4 regions of the Blastococcus sp. SYSU DS0669 genome follow, and region 4 is predicted to be linked to each of the others. Evidence: riboswitches for the same ligand, from Rfam matches in the RefSeq annotation. Region 4 holds a riboswitch; each other region holds the start of a gene.
The links. A riboswitch is a leader RNA that binds a small molecule or an ion and turns the genes downstream of it on or off. The one in region 4 is predicted to bind cyclic di-AMP.

Region 1 (3,353 bases), on a different contig from region 4:
GCAGCGGTGCCCAGGTCAGCAGCCAGCCGAGCAGCGCGGTCGCCGCGCCCGCACCCAGCGCCCCCATGAGCGTGCCGGTCAGGACGTCGTCGGCCGCGACGTGCCCCAGTTCGTGGGCGACGATCGACTCGATCTCCGCGTCGGGCAGCTCCCCGAGGAGCGTGTCGTAGACCACGATGCGCGGGGTGGACCCGAAGCCGGAGACGTAGGCGTTGAGCGCCGTCGTCCGCCGGGACGCGTCGGAGACCAGCACGTCCTGCACCGGGGTGCCGTTCTGCTCCGCGAGCGCCAGGAGTTCGCTGCGCAGCTCCCCCGCCGGCAGGGGATCGAAGGTGCTGAACGCCGGCTCGATGACCACCGGGTACAGGAACGAGCCGGCGACCACCAGGCCGGAGACGGCCGCCCCCGCCCACGCCCACCACGTGCGCGGGGCCCGGCGAACCAGCCAGAGGAACGCCAGCACCACGACCACGGTCAACGCCACGCTGATCGCCAGGGAGACCGCGACGTCGCGCAGCCAGAGCCACCACCCGCGGGTGGAGAGGCCGTAGCGGGTGCGCACCGACTCGGCGTAGGCCGAGAGCGGCAGGGTGGCCAGGCGCCCCAGCAGCAGGAGGACCGGCACCCCCACCAGCACCTGGACGAACCACCGGTCGCCCACCCGCGCCGCGACGGCCTGCATCAATCGGGCGCCCAGCGGGGTCAGGCCGAGCACCGCCGACACCCCCAGGCTCAGCAGCAGGGAGACCAGCGACGCCGGCCGCAGCGCGGCCGCGAACGCCTCGGCGCGCTCGATCCGGGCCGGGTCGAGGCCGGCGGTGGGGTCGGGCTCGGTGTAGCCGCCGGGCGGCTCCGGCAGGACGGTCCACGGGGTGCGGACGGCGATCACGACGACGACGGCGATCCCGAGGAGGGCCGCGGCCACCAGGGCGGCCCGGCGAACGCTCACCCGGCCGATCCTAGTGAGCCGACGCCGTCGTCCTCGCCTCCGGACAGGCCGGCCGACAGAGGTCGGGTGGCGGTCAGCCGGCGATGCGACGGGCTCCGTTGTAGTTGCCCATCGAATCCAGGCTCGCCACCTTCACCGGCTGGCCGGAGGTCGAGGCGTGCACCATCTGCCCGTTGCCGATGTACATGCCGACGTGGCTGACCGGGCTGTAGAAGAACACCAGGTCACCGGGCTGCAGCTCGCTGCGCGAGACGGGCTTGCCCATCTGGCTCTGCGACCGGCTCGAGTGCGGGAGCGTCACGCCCGCCGCGGCGTAGGCGTAGGAGGTCAGGCCGGAGCAGTCGAAGGCGTTGGGCCCGCCGGCGCCCCAGACGTACGGGTCGCCGAGCTGGGCCAGCGCGGCGTTCACCGCGGCCTGGGCCGCCGAGCTCGGCGCGACGACGCCGCTGGGCGCCGGGAGGCCGGCCCCGCCGTGCGCCTGCGCCACCTGCTCCCGCTGCGGCGCGGTGAGCTCCTCGTAGCGGCGCTGGTACTCGGCGATCTTCGCCTCCAGCTCCTCCTGCCGGGCGGCGATCTCCTCCACCGTCCGCTGGGCGTCCGCGGCGGCCTTCTCGGCTGCCTCGCGGGACTCCTCGGCGTCCTCGGCGGCCTGCGACACCTCGGTGAGCACGTCGTTGGTGTGCCCGGCGATCGCGTCGAGGGTGCCCAGCTGGTCGACGAGCTGGTCGGCCGAGTCGCTGGTCAGCAGGACGTCGAGCGGCGACATGCCGCTGCCGGTGTAGGCGCTGCGGGCCAGCCGGCGGATGTGCCCGTCGAGGGAACCGAGCCGGGCCTCCGCCTCGGCGGTGGCCTCGCTCGCGGCCTCCGCGTCGCGCTGGTGGCCGGCGAGGACGACCTTGGCCTCGTTGAGCTCCTCGGAGACGACCTCGAGCTCGTGGCTGGCCCGGGCCACCTGGGCGGCGACCGCGTCGGCCGTGCCGGGGACGGCCGACGCCGTGCCCGGGAGGAAGGTGACGGTCATGGCCGCGGCGGCGGTGACCAGCAATCCGGAGCGGAGGGGCCCGGAGCGACGGGCGCGGGAGGAGCTGCACCGGTCGGCGGTGCCGAGCTGTTCGGGGGCGTGCGTCAGCAGTGCGTGAGGGGTCGCCACGTGCGGCGGCTCTCCGTTCTTCCTCTGCAACCGCCGACCGAGTTAGCTGACGGGTTCGGGCTGGGAAGACTGGCCCTATCCCCCGCGCACCGGCGGGCCGGCTGCGGGAGAACTCACCCCAGAACTGCGGTGGGTCCCCGGTACACCTCCGGCGCCGGTGGTGCGCGCCGTGCGGTGATTAGGCGGTGTCCGGTCGAGGCCATCCATCGACGGATGACGACCACCCGGCCGAACGGCGTGAACCCTAACGATCGTGATACCTGCGTGACAAATGATCACTGGAGGAACCCGGCGTGAGGGAGATCCCCAGGTCAGCGGCGCGCCTCCCCGTCGGAGGCTCCGCTGCGGGGCAGAAGCCCCGGTCGGCGCGGTCCGGGACGTCAGCCCGTGCGCCGTCCGCGGGACCGCTCGCCGTCGTGACCGCCGGCCCCGTTCGGGTGACGCAGCGGGGGCACCAGGCCGCCCTCGGCGAGCGCCCGCACGGCCCGGCGCTCGACCTCGTCGAACTCCACCACCACCCCCGGCGGCGGGACGACGACGTCCTCGGCGGCCACGGCGGGACCACCACGGGCCGCCCGCCCGGTCATGGGCACGACGACCGGGTCGACCCCCTGCCAACCCGGCGGGGCGCCGAGCAGCACGGTGACGACGCAGTCGGCGCAGCCGGTCCCGCGGGCAGTGCAGGTGTCGCAGTCGATCAGCATCGCTTCTTCTCCTCCGTGAGTCGCTGCGCACGCTAGGAGGGGTCACCGACATTTCCGGCCGCGCGACCAGGGAACGGGTGCATCAGGTGCCGGCGTACTCCCAGTGCCAGGGCTCCTCGCGCCCGTTCCCCTGGTCGGCCCAGGTCGGGTGCAGGTAGCCGAACCGGCCGGCGTTGGCCTCCATCCACGCGTACTGCGGCGTCCCGAAGGACTGCACGCCACCGCACAGGTCGACCGCCAGGCCCCAACCGTGGTTGCTCGTGCCCGGCACGGCGGCCAGCGCCGGCTTCTCCCCGTACAGCCGCACCTGTGACGCATAGGTGCGGTACGAGTCGGTGATGCACAGCGGGCGGCCGAAGGCGGCCTCGTAGGCCGTCGCCATGGCCCGGTAGGCCGCGGCCGCGTCGCACCTCAGCGAGTGCCCGCCCACCCCCAGGGGGCACATCGCGCTCGGCGGTATCAGGCCGTTCGGGTAGCCGCCCCAGGCCCGGCCGCCGTCGTAGCTGGGCGGGTAGACGGTGTTGCCGCACTCGCTCCGCAACGCCCCCGC
Region 2 (3,353 bases), on a different contig from region 4:
CCCGCTGGCCGAGCACCGGCGCCAGCAGGCGACCGTGGCCGCCTCCCCGGAACGGGACCGGCTCGCCCTGCTGCTGGCCGCGGAGTCCTCCGGTGCGCTGGTCGCGGCCGAGCTCGCGCACACCGGGCTGCCGTGGCGCACCGACGTGCACGAGCGCCTGCTGACCGGCCTGCTCGGTCCGCGCCCGCCGGCCGGTGCTCGCCCGGCGGTCCTCGCGCGGCTGCTGGGCGAGGTCCGGAGGTCGTTCGGGGCGCCCGCGCTCAACCCCGACTCGCCCGGCGAGCTGCTGCGGGTCCTGCAGCACGCCGGGCTGCCGATCGCCGATACCCGGTCCTGGACGCTGGAGCAGCTGGACCACCCCGGCATCCCGGCCCTCCTGGAGTACCGGAAGCTGTCCCGGCTGCTCGCGGCCAACGGGTGGGCGTGGCTGGACACCTGGGTGCGCGACGGCCGGTTCCGTGCGGTCTTCGTCCCCGGTGGGGTGGTGACCGGGCGGTGGGCGTCCTCCGGGGGCGGGGCGCTCTCGGTGCCCACCGTCGTCCGGCCAGCGGCGGTCGCCGACCAGGGGTGGCGGTTCGTCGTCGCCGACGTCGCCCAGCTGGAGCCGCGGGTGCTGGCGGGGATGAGCGGGGACGGCGCCATGGCCGAGGCGGCGCGGGCCGCCGACCTCTACGCGGGGATGGTCGCCGCGGGCACCGTGGCCACCCGGGCCGACGCCAAGCTCGGCATCCTCGGCGCGATGTACGGCGGCACCCGGGGTGAGAGCGGGCGCATGATGCCCCGGCTGGCGCGCCGCTACCCCCGCGCCATCGGGCTGGTGGAGGACGCCGCCCGCGCCGGGGAGCGCGGCGAGGTGGTGCACACCCTGCTCGGCCGGGGGTCGCCGCGGCCCGGGGCGTGGCCGCACGAGGAAGGGGACCGGGCCCGCCGCGCCTGGGGCCGGTTCACCCGCAACTTCGTCGTCCAGGGCACGGGCGCGGAGTGGGCGCTGTGCTGGCTGGCCGACCTCCGCAACCGGCTGTGGCGGCTCGGGGACGGCGACACCGTCGGCGCGCGGCCGCACCTGGTGTTCTTCCTCCACGACGAGGTGGTGGTGCACACGCCCGAGCACCTGGCCGACGAGGTGGCCGAGGCGGTCCGCGCCGCCGCGGCGACCGCCGGGCGGCTGCTGTTCGGCGCCTTTCCCGTCGACTTCCCGCTCGACGTCGCCGTCGTGCGGTCCTGGGCGGACGCCGGCTGACGCGCGCCCGCGCTACACCACCGACCGGGCCGGCGGCCCACCGCGACACACGTCACGTCCTGGAAATCGGCGCCTGCGGATTGTCACGACTGCATAACGACGGTTACGGTGGCTGCGCCCCGGTCGGTCGTTCTCTCCCCGCCAGGGGAGGTCCGCCGGGCGCCGCCGAGCCGTCCTCCGGGACGGGCCGGGGACCCACCGCAGCACTGGGGTGAATCGCGCGCCGGCCACGTGACGGCGCGGGTAGGGCGACTTCCTGCGCCCGAATCCGTCAGCTAACCCGGTAGGCGGCACCACGGAAGAAACGGAGAGCCGCCCCGAATGGCGCGCCCCTGCACCGCCGCACGACCCTGCGCCCGCCGGCACCGCCGCCTCCGGGCCCGTCCGCGGATCTGATCGCACGCGCCGCCCGGCGCCCCGCCGGTCGCCCGCCGACCCGCACCGGCCTCCCCGCCGCTGCGTGCCGGCCCCGCGACCCGCGCCCGGGCCCGCTGTCCGCATCCTCCGCGGTCCGCCGTCACCGGCCGACCGCGCCCCACACCCCGGAGCACCCGAACACCATGGACCCCCGCACCACCACCGGCCGACGCGGCCGGCTCGCCCTCCACCGCCCGCCGGCGTCCGTCCGCCGGCCGGCCCTCTACCTCGCCGTCGCGGTCGCCGGCGCCGTCCTGGTCAACGGCCTCGTCGGTACCGACCCCGCCGTCCAGGCCGGGGCCACCACCTCCGAGTCCGTCAGCGTCGCCCAGGAGCTGGGCCTCTCCGCGCAGTCGGGCCCCGTCGACGTCACCGAGGACCTCCAGGCGCTGGAGGACCTGGCGGCCAGCCGCAGCACGCGCGAGGCCGACCAGGCCGCCGCGCAGCAGGCCCAGGCCGCCGCCGACCAGGCGGAGCTGGACCGGCAGAAGGCGGAGGCGGAGGCCGTGGCCCGCGCCGAGGCCGAGAAGAAGGCGGCCGAGGAGGCCGCGGCGGCGGAGGCCGCGGCGGCCGAGCAGGCCCACGAGCACGCCCCGGCGGCCCCGGCCAGCCCGACGCAGCAGGCGCGGGCGGCAGCCACCGCCGCCGCCTCGGTGGCGGCCTCCGCCGTCGCCCGCATCACCAACAGCTCCGGCAGCGTGCGCCCGCAGGTCCAGGCCGCGGCCGACGCCGTGGTCAGCAACGTGCCCGGCGCCGCGGGGATCACCCTGGGCGGCACCCGGCCCAGCGCCGCCGACCCGGGCGGGCACCCCTCGGGGCTGGCGCTGGACTACATGGTGATGTCGAACGCCGCCCTCGGGGACGCCATCGTCGAGTACCACCGCGCGCACTGGGCCGAGCTCGGCGTGGACTACCTCATCTGGGAGCAGCGGATGCTCTCCTCGCCGGGCGGCTCCTGGCAGGCCATGGAGGACCGCGGCAGCGGCACGGCGAACCACTTCGACCACGTGCACGTCAACTACAACTGAGCACTCCCGCAGCGGCTCCCAGGTGACCCGGCGGATCCCGGCCGGGTGCCTGCGTGCTGTCCCTCTCGGAGCGGATCCCCGCGGCCGGTAGGGCGGTCGGCCCGGCCGACCGCCGCTCGCAACCTCGTCGGGCGTGTCGCGGTTCAGGCCCCCTCGTGGTGGGCACCCATGAGAGGCGCACGGGCACGCGAGGACGCACGGGGTGGACCTCGCGAGCACCGACACGAGGAGATTCGGGAGATTCGGGAGTGACCACGGCCGGAACCAGCCGACGATGCCTGGACGGCCGCTACCAGCTCCACGAGCTCATCGCCGTCGGTGGCATGGGCGAGGTCTGGCGGGCCAGTGACCAGCAGCTCCACCGGACGGTGGCGGTCAAGGTGCTCCGCAGCGAGTACGCCGACGACCCCGTCTTCGTCGCCCGCTTCCGCGCCGAGGCCCGCCACGCGGCCGGGTTGAGCCACCCGAACATCGCCGCCGTCCTCGACTACGGGGAGACGACGGCCCCGGACACGGGCGAGCACCTGGCCTACCTGGTGATGGAGCTGGTCGAGGGCACGTCGCTCTCGGCGCGGCTGGCCGAGGAGGGCTCGCTGGACACCCGGGCCACGCTGGCGCTGCTGCGGCAGGCGGCCGCGGGCCTGGCCGAGGCCCACCGCGCCGGCGTG
Region 3 (3,353 bases), on a different contig from region 4:
AGGCCGGCCTGCGCGCACGCACGGGTCAGGTCGGGGGTCTCGGAGAGGAAGCCGTAGCCGGGATGGACGAGGTCGCATCCGGTGGCGACCGCCGCCTGCACGATCGCCGCGGCGTCGAGGTAGGCGGCCGGGCCGCTGCCGGGGAGGACGTGCACCTCGTCGGCGGCCGCCAGGTGCGCGGCGTCGGGCTCGTCGGCGGCGGTGACGGCCACCGAGGCCAGCCCCTCGGCGGCGGCGGCGCGGGCGATGCGGACGGCGATCTCGCCGCGGTTGGCGATGAGCAGGCGGGCCACCCGGGGATGCTCGCACGCGCCCCGGACGCCACTGTGGCCCCGGTCACCGCGGCCGGGTGCTCCGCCGCTCAGCCCGCACAGGTTCGCCGGAGAACGTCGCACTCTGCCCCGCCGGAGTGGGCACAGAGTGAGCGCCCGACCGACACCTCGCCGGCACAGTCGCCCTCTGCCCCGCCGGAGTGGGCAGAGAGTGAGCGCCCGACCGACACCTCGCCGGCACAGTCGCCCTCTGCCCCGCCGGAGTGGGCAGAGAGTGAGCGCCCGACCGACACCACCGGGGCACAGTCGCCCTCTGCCCCGCCGGAGTGGGCACAGAGTGAGCGCCCGACCGACACCTCGCCGGCACAGTCGCCCTCTGCCCCGCCGGTGTGGGCAGAGGGCGACTGTCCACAGATGGACACCAGGGGTCGTGCCGCACCGCCTCCGGTGGAGAGGCTCGGCCGGTGACCGACGACGGTGGGCCGGCGGAGTTCGACCTGTGCGGTCTGGTGCGGCGGATCCGCCGCCGGGCGGACCTGTCCCAGCGGGAACTGGCGGCTCGGTTGGGCGTCTCCAAGTCCACGGTGGCGGCCGTGGAGTCCGGTGACCGTGGCATGGACGCCGGGATGCTCGCGGCCGCCGCGGCGCTTGCCGGCCTCCGGCTGGGCCTGCTCGATGACGCGGGACGACCGGTCGCGGGCATGGCGGCGGGCACGGTCCGCGACAGGGTCGGCCGACGGTTCCCCGCCCATCTCGACACGATGCTGAGCGAGGAGCGCGCCTCGCGGTGGGAGCACCAGCCCCGGCGACCACGACCGACGTACACCTTCGACCGTCGATGCCCCTGGGTGGACCCCGCCGACCGCGAGCGCGACCGCCCGGACGACCACCTCGTCCCCCGGCCCGGCGACTCCCCGGAGGAGCGCACCGCGGCCCGTCGGGCGGCCGCCGCCCGACGGCGGCAGGAGGAGCTCCGGCGGCGATTCGAGTCGGGAGCCTTCCGGCACCTCGACGACGGCTGGTCGTGCGCGTGCCCACCGGCATGCGACGAGCTCGACGACCGGAGCGGCCGGCCGGTGCACGTCGAGGACTGCCTGTGCGGCTGCGACGTCGGCTGAGGAATTGGCTACGAGGTCGGAGTGGACGAGCACGCAGAGTGCAGGAGCGCCGCCGTCCGGAGAAGTACAGGGCCGCACACGGTCGGTCACCCGGTGCCGAGGCGGCCCGTCCGGGGCCGACGGATCTCCCGTGGTCGGCTCGCGAGTCGCGGTCCGGAGCCCCCGCGCGGACTCCGCCCCGCGACCCCCACGGGTGGCGTGTCGGCCGCTTTGTGACCTTTCCGTGACCGACCTAGCGTCGTCGCCGGTCCGGCCGGGCTCCCCCGTCACCGCCCCCGGTGACACCCGGACGGACACCGCCGAACCGGGCGCCGGCGCACGCCGGAGCCCGGACCGGGGACCCACCGCAGTAGTGGGGTGAAGCGCCACCGGCCTGTCCGGGGCGCCGGGCGCGTTCCCCGCCCGAACCCGTCAGCTCACCCGGTAGGCGGTTGTCGGAGAACAGGAGAAACCGTCGTCCATGACGACCACTCGCACGACCACCACCCGTCGCTCGCTCCGCGGAGCGGCGCTCGCGCTCCTCACCGGTGCGGGGATCGCCCTCACCCCGTTCACCGCCACCGCCTCCACCGGTGACGGCGGCGGCGGCACCGGCACCGTCGTCACCACCACCGCCGTCGCCCCCAACCACGCCGCGCAGGTCGCCGTCGACACGGCACTGGCGCAGCAGGGGAAGCCCTACATCTGGGGCGGCACCGGCCCGGGGGGCTACGACTGCTCCGGTCTCACCTGGTCGGCCTACCAGGCGGCGGGCATCGAGATCCCGCGGACCTCCCGCGCCCAGTCGACCGCCGGCCACTACGTGGACCGGGCCTCCCTGCAGCCCGGCGACCTGGTCTTCTTCTACGACCCGGTCGGCCACGTCGGCATGTACATCGGCGACGGCCTGATGGTGCACTCCTCGACCTTCGGCAACCCGGTCGCGGTCGTGCCCGTCGACAGCATGTGGGGCTACAACACCGCGCGCCGCATCGTCTGAGCGCCTGCGACGGCGGGTCCCAGGTCGTCCGCGCACGACCGGGGGCCCGCCGCGCGGCTACACGTGGCGCAGGGTGGCGCGCTTGAGCCGGATGATCAGCCGCATCCCGCCGGACTCGGCCAGCTCCTGCTTCCGCGCGCGCAGCTGCTCACCGAGCTCCTCGAGGCGCTGCTCCCCCAGCGCGTGCGACTGGGGGAACATCCGCTCCTCCTCCTCCATCGTGTGGTGGCGCACCGTCTTCTCCAGCATGCGCACCTCGGTGGCGAACTCCGGGTCGGTGACGTCCATGCGCATGACGGTGGCGACCTGGTCGTCGATCTGCCGGTGCTCGGCGTGCGCGAGGGCCAGCAACGGGGAGACGTCGGGGACGGCGGGGTAGAAGAGCTCGTCCTCGATCTGGGCGTGGATCTCGATCTCGCGCAGGAACTCGTCCCGGAGCTCCTCCCGGCGGGCGGCCTGCCCCTCGGTCGTCTCCGCCAGCTCGCGCAGCAGCCCGCGCAGCACGTCGTGGTGCGCGATCAATACCTCGTCGGCCTTCACCGGGACGCCTCCTCCACCGTGGTCACGGCCGTCGGGGTGCGCCAGCGGGCCCGCCGCCGCACCTCCACCGCGCCGTCGCGGACGCGGGTGTCGTAGCAGGGCAGCGGCGCCGTGGACGGCCCCTGCGCCGGCTCCCCGGTGTCGAGGTCGAACCGCGACCCGTGCCACGGGCACACCAGCTCGTCCCGGTGCAGCCACCCCTCCGCCATGGGGCCGCCCAGGTGCGGGCAGCGCCCGCCCAGCGCGCGCACCTCGTCCTCGGTGCGGATCAGCACCACCGGCACCCCGTCGGCGTCGACGCCGAACGGCTCGCCGTCGGGGAGGTCGGCGAGGCGGGCGACCGGCGTGAACCGGCGGGGCGACCGGCCGGCCGCGGAGCGGTCGACACCCAGCCGGTGCCGGTAGGAGAGCGCACCGCCCAGGTAGCCGCTGGCCAGGACGATC
Region 4 (3,353 bases):
CCGCTGGGCGAGATGAGGGCGAGGACGAGGAACGCCGCGAACAGCGCCATCGACCCGAACCCGGCTCTCAGCAGGGCGTACCACTCGCCGCTCACCGCGGCGGGGACGGCCAGCAGCGCCAGGCCCACGCCGACTGAGGGGATGACGACCCGGTTCGGCAGCAGCCGGTGCCGGAGGTCGACGACGGCGAGCAGCAGCCCGGCGCCGGCGAGGAAGAGAAAGGCCGGCAGCTCGGCCGCCGCGCCGAAGCGCAGGCCCACCAGGCCGAACAGGATCCCGGCCAGGAGCTCGAGCACCGGTGGCCGCACGGCGACGGGTCCCGGGCCGACCAGCTCCGCCGGCCGCAGCTGCGCCGGCCACGGGAAGCGACCCGCGGCCCGGTTGACCAGATGCCCGACCGGGATGCCGGCGGCTGCCGCGATGAGGGCGACGGCGACGGCGCTCACCGGTGCACTGCTCGCATGGCGATCACGATGACACGACGGGGACCCTGCATCCTGCATCCTGCAGCGGCGCGGCCGAGCATGTCGGGTGTGGGCTTCCGTGGCGCACGAGCGCGCGTCGCGGCTGCGGGTAGGTCAGACTCCGGGCGTGACAGTGGACGAGGGCACCACCCAGCGCACGGCGGCGGTCTGGTCCTACCAGGGGCACGGCGTGCACGCCGCACCCGGCGTGCACGAGTACGCGCTCGAACTGGTCCGGCAGCAGCTGCCCGAGGGCGGCCGGATCCTCGAGGTGGGCGCCGGCTGCGGGGCGCTGGCGTTGCGGCTGCGGGACGCGGGCTTCGACGTCGTCCCCACCGACCTGGACCCGCCGCACGACTGGATCCACCGCCTCGACCTCGACGACCCGCAGTGGACCGAGGCGACCCGTGGCCCGTTCGACATGGTGGTCTGCGTCGAGACGCTCGAGCACGTCGAGAACCCGCGGCAGGTGCTGCGCTCCATCCGGGCGCTGCTGGAGCCCGGCGGCAAGCTGCTGGTCAGCACGCCCAACGTCGGCCACCCGCACTCGCGGCTCAAGATGTTCCTGCGCGGCGCGCCGTTCATCTTCGGGCCGGGGCACTACTACCAGCCCGGCCACATCTCGATCCTCCCCGACTGGATGCTCGTCGAGCACATCCGGACGGCAGGGTTCGGCGACATCACCGTCACCAGCGGGGGGTCGACCTGGTACGTGGGCCTGCGGAAGGTGGCGCACCGGGTCGAGACCGCGCTGCTGTGGGCGATCGGGCTGCGGCCGCGGGCGGAGTCGGGCGAGGGCATCTGCACCTTCGTCACCGCCGTCGCCGTCTGACCGGTCGGCCGGGGCTGACCGGCGTACGACAGCACCTCGACGGACGAGCGCCCCCCACCCGGGGATCCGGGCAGGGGGCGCTCGTCGTCGTGCGGTGTGTGGTTACGGCAGGAAGGCCACGTGCGGGTGGTCCATGTGATTGGCCGTGGGCGAGCCACGGTCCTCCATGCCCTGCCAGGCCCAGCCGGTCCACGTACCGGCGATCCGCTGCTCCCAGATCACGTACTCCACGCCGAGCCGGGCCGCGTTGTCGATCACGTACTGGGCGACGGCGTCACCCTTGGCCGAGTCGGCGTAGACCATGAAGTCGGCCGCGAGGCCCGCGGTGGGGCTGTGGCCGGGGCGGGTGAGCACCGTCCCGACGCCGTGCACCTCGGCGATCTCCTGGACGTCGGGGCGGACGTGCGCGTCCCACTGGTCGTAGGCCGCCGAGGTCGCCGCCGGGGCCGGGACGGGGGCCGGGGCCGGGGCCGGTGCGGGAGCCGGGGCGGGCCGCTCGTCCCGGCTGGCGCGCTCGGGAGCCAGTCCCCCGCCGCTGAGGGCGAGGACCTGACCGACCCGCAGCACGTTCGCGTCGGGGCCGATGACGCCGAGGTTCAGGGCGTGCAGGTCCTGCCACGTGGTGCCGTGGCGGGCCGCGATCTTGCCGAGCGTGTCGCCGGCGACCACGGTGTACGACCCCGTCGCGACAGCAGGCGCCGCCGCCGGCGCGACGCCGCCGCCGATGGTGAGGACCTGGCCGACGCGGAGCAGGTTGGGGTTCCCGCCGATCGTGTCGCGGTTGGCGTCGTAGATGCTGCGCCAGGTGGTGCCGTGCTCGGCCGCGAGCTTGCTGAGGGTGTCGCCGGGGCTGACCGTGTGCGCGCCGGGGTGGGCGGCCGCGGAGCCCATGGTCCCGAGGGTGAGGGCCGAGGCCGCGGCGAGGACGACGGCCGGGTACGCCACGGTGGTCATGGCGCGGTTGCGGGAGGGACGACGGTGCCGCCCCACGGTGCGATGGCTGTTGGGCATGGAGTGGTGAGCCTCTCGCCGCCTGCGGGGTTAGCTGTCGGGTTCGGGCGAGAGCTGCCCGGCCGCGCATGGCGCGGCTTCACCCCGAGGTCCCGGAGGGGCCACGAACGGTGGGTCCCCCGCGCCTGCCCGTGCGTCTATGACTCCGGGGTGGCCGTGGGCAGGTTCGGCGGGCGGCCATCCGGGCCCGCCGATCGGCGGACGGAGGGAACGGTAGGTATCAGGATCGGCTCGCCACAGGCCGGACCGGTCCTTTTCGAGAACTCTCCGCACGGCCGCACGGCGCGTCACCAACCGTGCGCGCAGCGCCTCCGTTCACCCGTCCGGGTGACGTCCCGACCGCACCGGCCGGTGGCCGGCGTCGGGCGGGGGACGGACGAGTCGGCCTGTACGCCGGGTTCTGTCCACGGGTGCCTTGCGGCCTCCCGATGGGCGGTCATCCATCTAGGCCTGCCGTTGCCGGCAGGCTCCAGCGGTCTACCCGCAGGCTCGGGCGGGCCGCCCTCGAACGCCTGCGCGGAACGGCGGCGAACCGCCGTTCCTTCTTGACCTAGCTCCGGGTGGGGTTTACCGAGCCACGCCGGTCACCCGGCGTGCTGGTGGTCTCTTACACCACCGTTTCACCCTTACCGGCGCGAACGCCGGCGGTCTGTTTTCTGTGGCACTGTCCCGCGGGTCACCCCGGGTCGCCGTTAGCGACCACCCTGCCCTGTGGAGCCCGGACGTTCCTCGGCGACGGGGTCTCCCCCGCCGACGCGACCGCCCGGCCGACTCGTCCGTCGTGCCCTGGAGTGTAGGGCGCCCGGCACATGGAACCCGCAGCGCGCGGGTACATGCCGTCGATCCCCGCACCACCCGATGGAGGAGGACGTCATGGGACTGATCTCAGGGCTCGTCAAGGCCAACCTGCTCAAGCGACTGCTGAGCCGTTTCAGTCGCCGCGGACGCTGATGGCCTGCAGAGCGGACGCATCCCGACCGCGGTGATCCAGCATCCGCTGCGCTCGTAGGTGCCCGACTGGCCGCCCGCCCCCGTGGGCGGCCAGT

Region 1: it holds a riboswitch for cyclic di-AMP, as region 4 does, so the genes downstream of both, ACI792_RS16490 (NlpC/P60 family protein) here and ACI792_RS13630 (LysM peptidoglycan-binding domain-containing protein) in region 4, are expected to answer to the same signal.
Region 2: it holds a riboswitch for cyclic di-AMP, as region 4 does, so the genes downstream of both, ACI792_RS19845 (hypothetical protein) here and ACI792_RS13630 (LysM peptidoglycan-binding domain-containing protein) in region 4, are expected to answer to the same signal.
Region 3: it holds a riboswitch for cyclic di-AMP, as region 4 does, so the genes downstream of both, ACI792_RS11705 (C40 family peptidase) here and ACI792_RS13630 (LysM peptidoglycan-binding domain-containing protein) in region 4, are expected to answer to the same signal.

The regions. Positions count from the first base shown of each region.
Region 1 is NZ_JBJHAE010000018.1:76,752-80,104, reverse strand. It holds gene ACI792_RS16495 (M48 family metallopeptidase) at 1-949, opposite strand, end outside; gene ACI792_RS16490 (NlpC/P60 family protein) at 1,023-2,099, opposite strand; cyclic di-AMP (ydaO/yuaA leader) riboswitch at 2,116-2,263, opposite strand; gene ACI792_RS16485 (hypothetical protein) at 2,480-2,803, opposite strand; gene ACI792_RS16480 (D-alanyl-D-alanine carboxypeptidase family protein) at 2,886-3,353, opposite strand, start outside.
Region 2 is NZ_JBJHAE010000032.1:18,396-21,748, forward strand. It holds gene ACI792_RS19840 (bifunctional 3'-5' exonuclease/DNA polymerase) at 1-1,240, shown strand, start outside; cyclic di-AMP (ydaO/yuaA leader) riboswitch at 1,404-1,530, shown strand; gene ACI792_RS19845 (hypothetical protein) at 1,801-2,685, shown strand; gene ACI792_RS19850 (protein kinase domain-containing protein) at 2,934-3,353, shown strand, end outside.
Region 3 is NZ_JBJHAE010000009.1:91,122-94,474, forward strand. It holds gene ACI792_RS11695 (carboxyl transferase domain-containing protein) at 1-293, opposite strand, end outside; gene ACI792_RS11700 (helix-turn-helix domain-containing protein) at 737-1,390, shown strand; cyclic di-AMP (ydaO/yuaA leader) riboswitch at 1,678-1,835, shown strand; gene ACI792_RS11705 (C40 family peptidase) at 1,851-2,369, shown strand; gene ACI792_RS11710 (hemerythrin domain-containing protein) at 2,427-2,909, opposite strand; gene ACI792_RS11715 (Rieske 2Fe-2S domain-containing protein) at 2,906-3,353, opposite strand, start outside.
Region 4 is NZ_JBJHAE010000012.1:110,910-114,262, reverse strand. It holds gene ACI792_RS13640 (prepilin peptidase) at 1-446, opposite strand, end outside; gene ACI792_RS13635 (class I SAM-dependent methyltransferase) at 592-1,296, shown strand; gene ACI792_RS13630 (LysM peptidoglycan-binding domain-containing protein) at 1,399-2,250, opposite strand; cyclic di-AMP (ydaO/yuaA leader) riboswitch at 2,315-2,453, opposite strand; RNA gene rnpB (RNase P RNA component class A) at 2,681-3,082, opposite strand.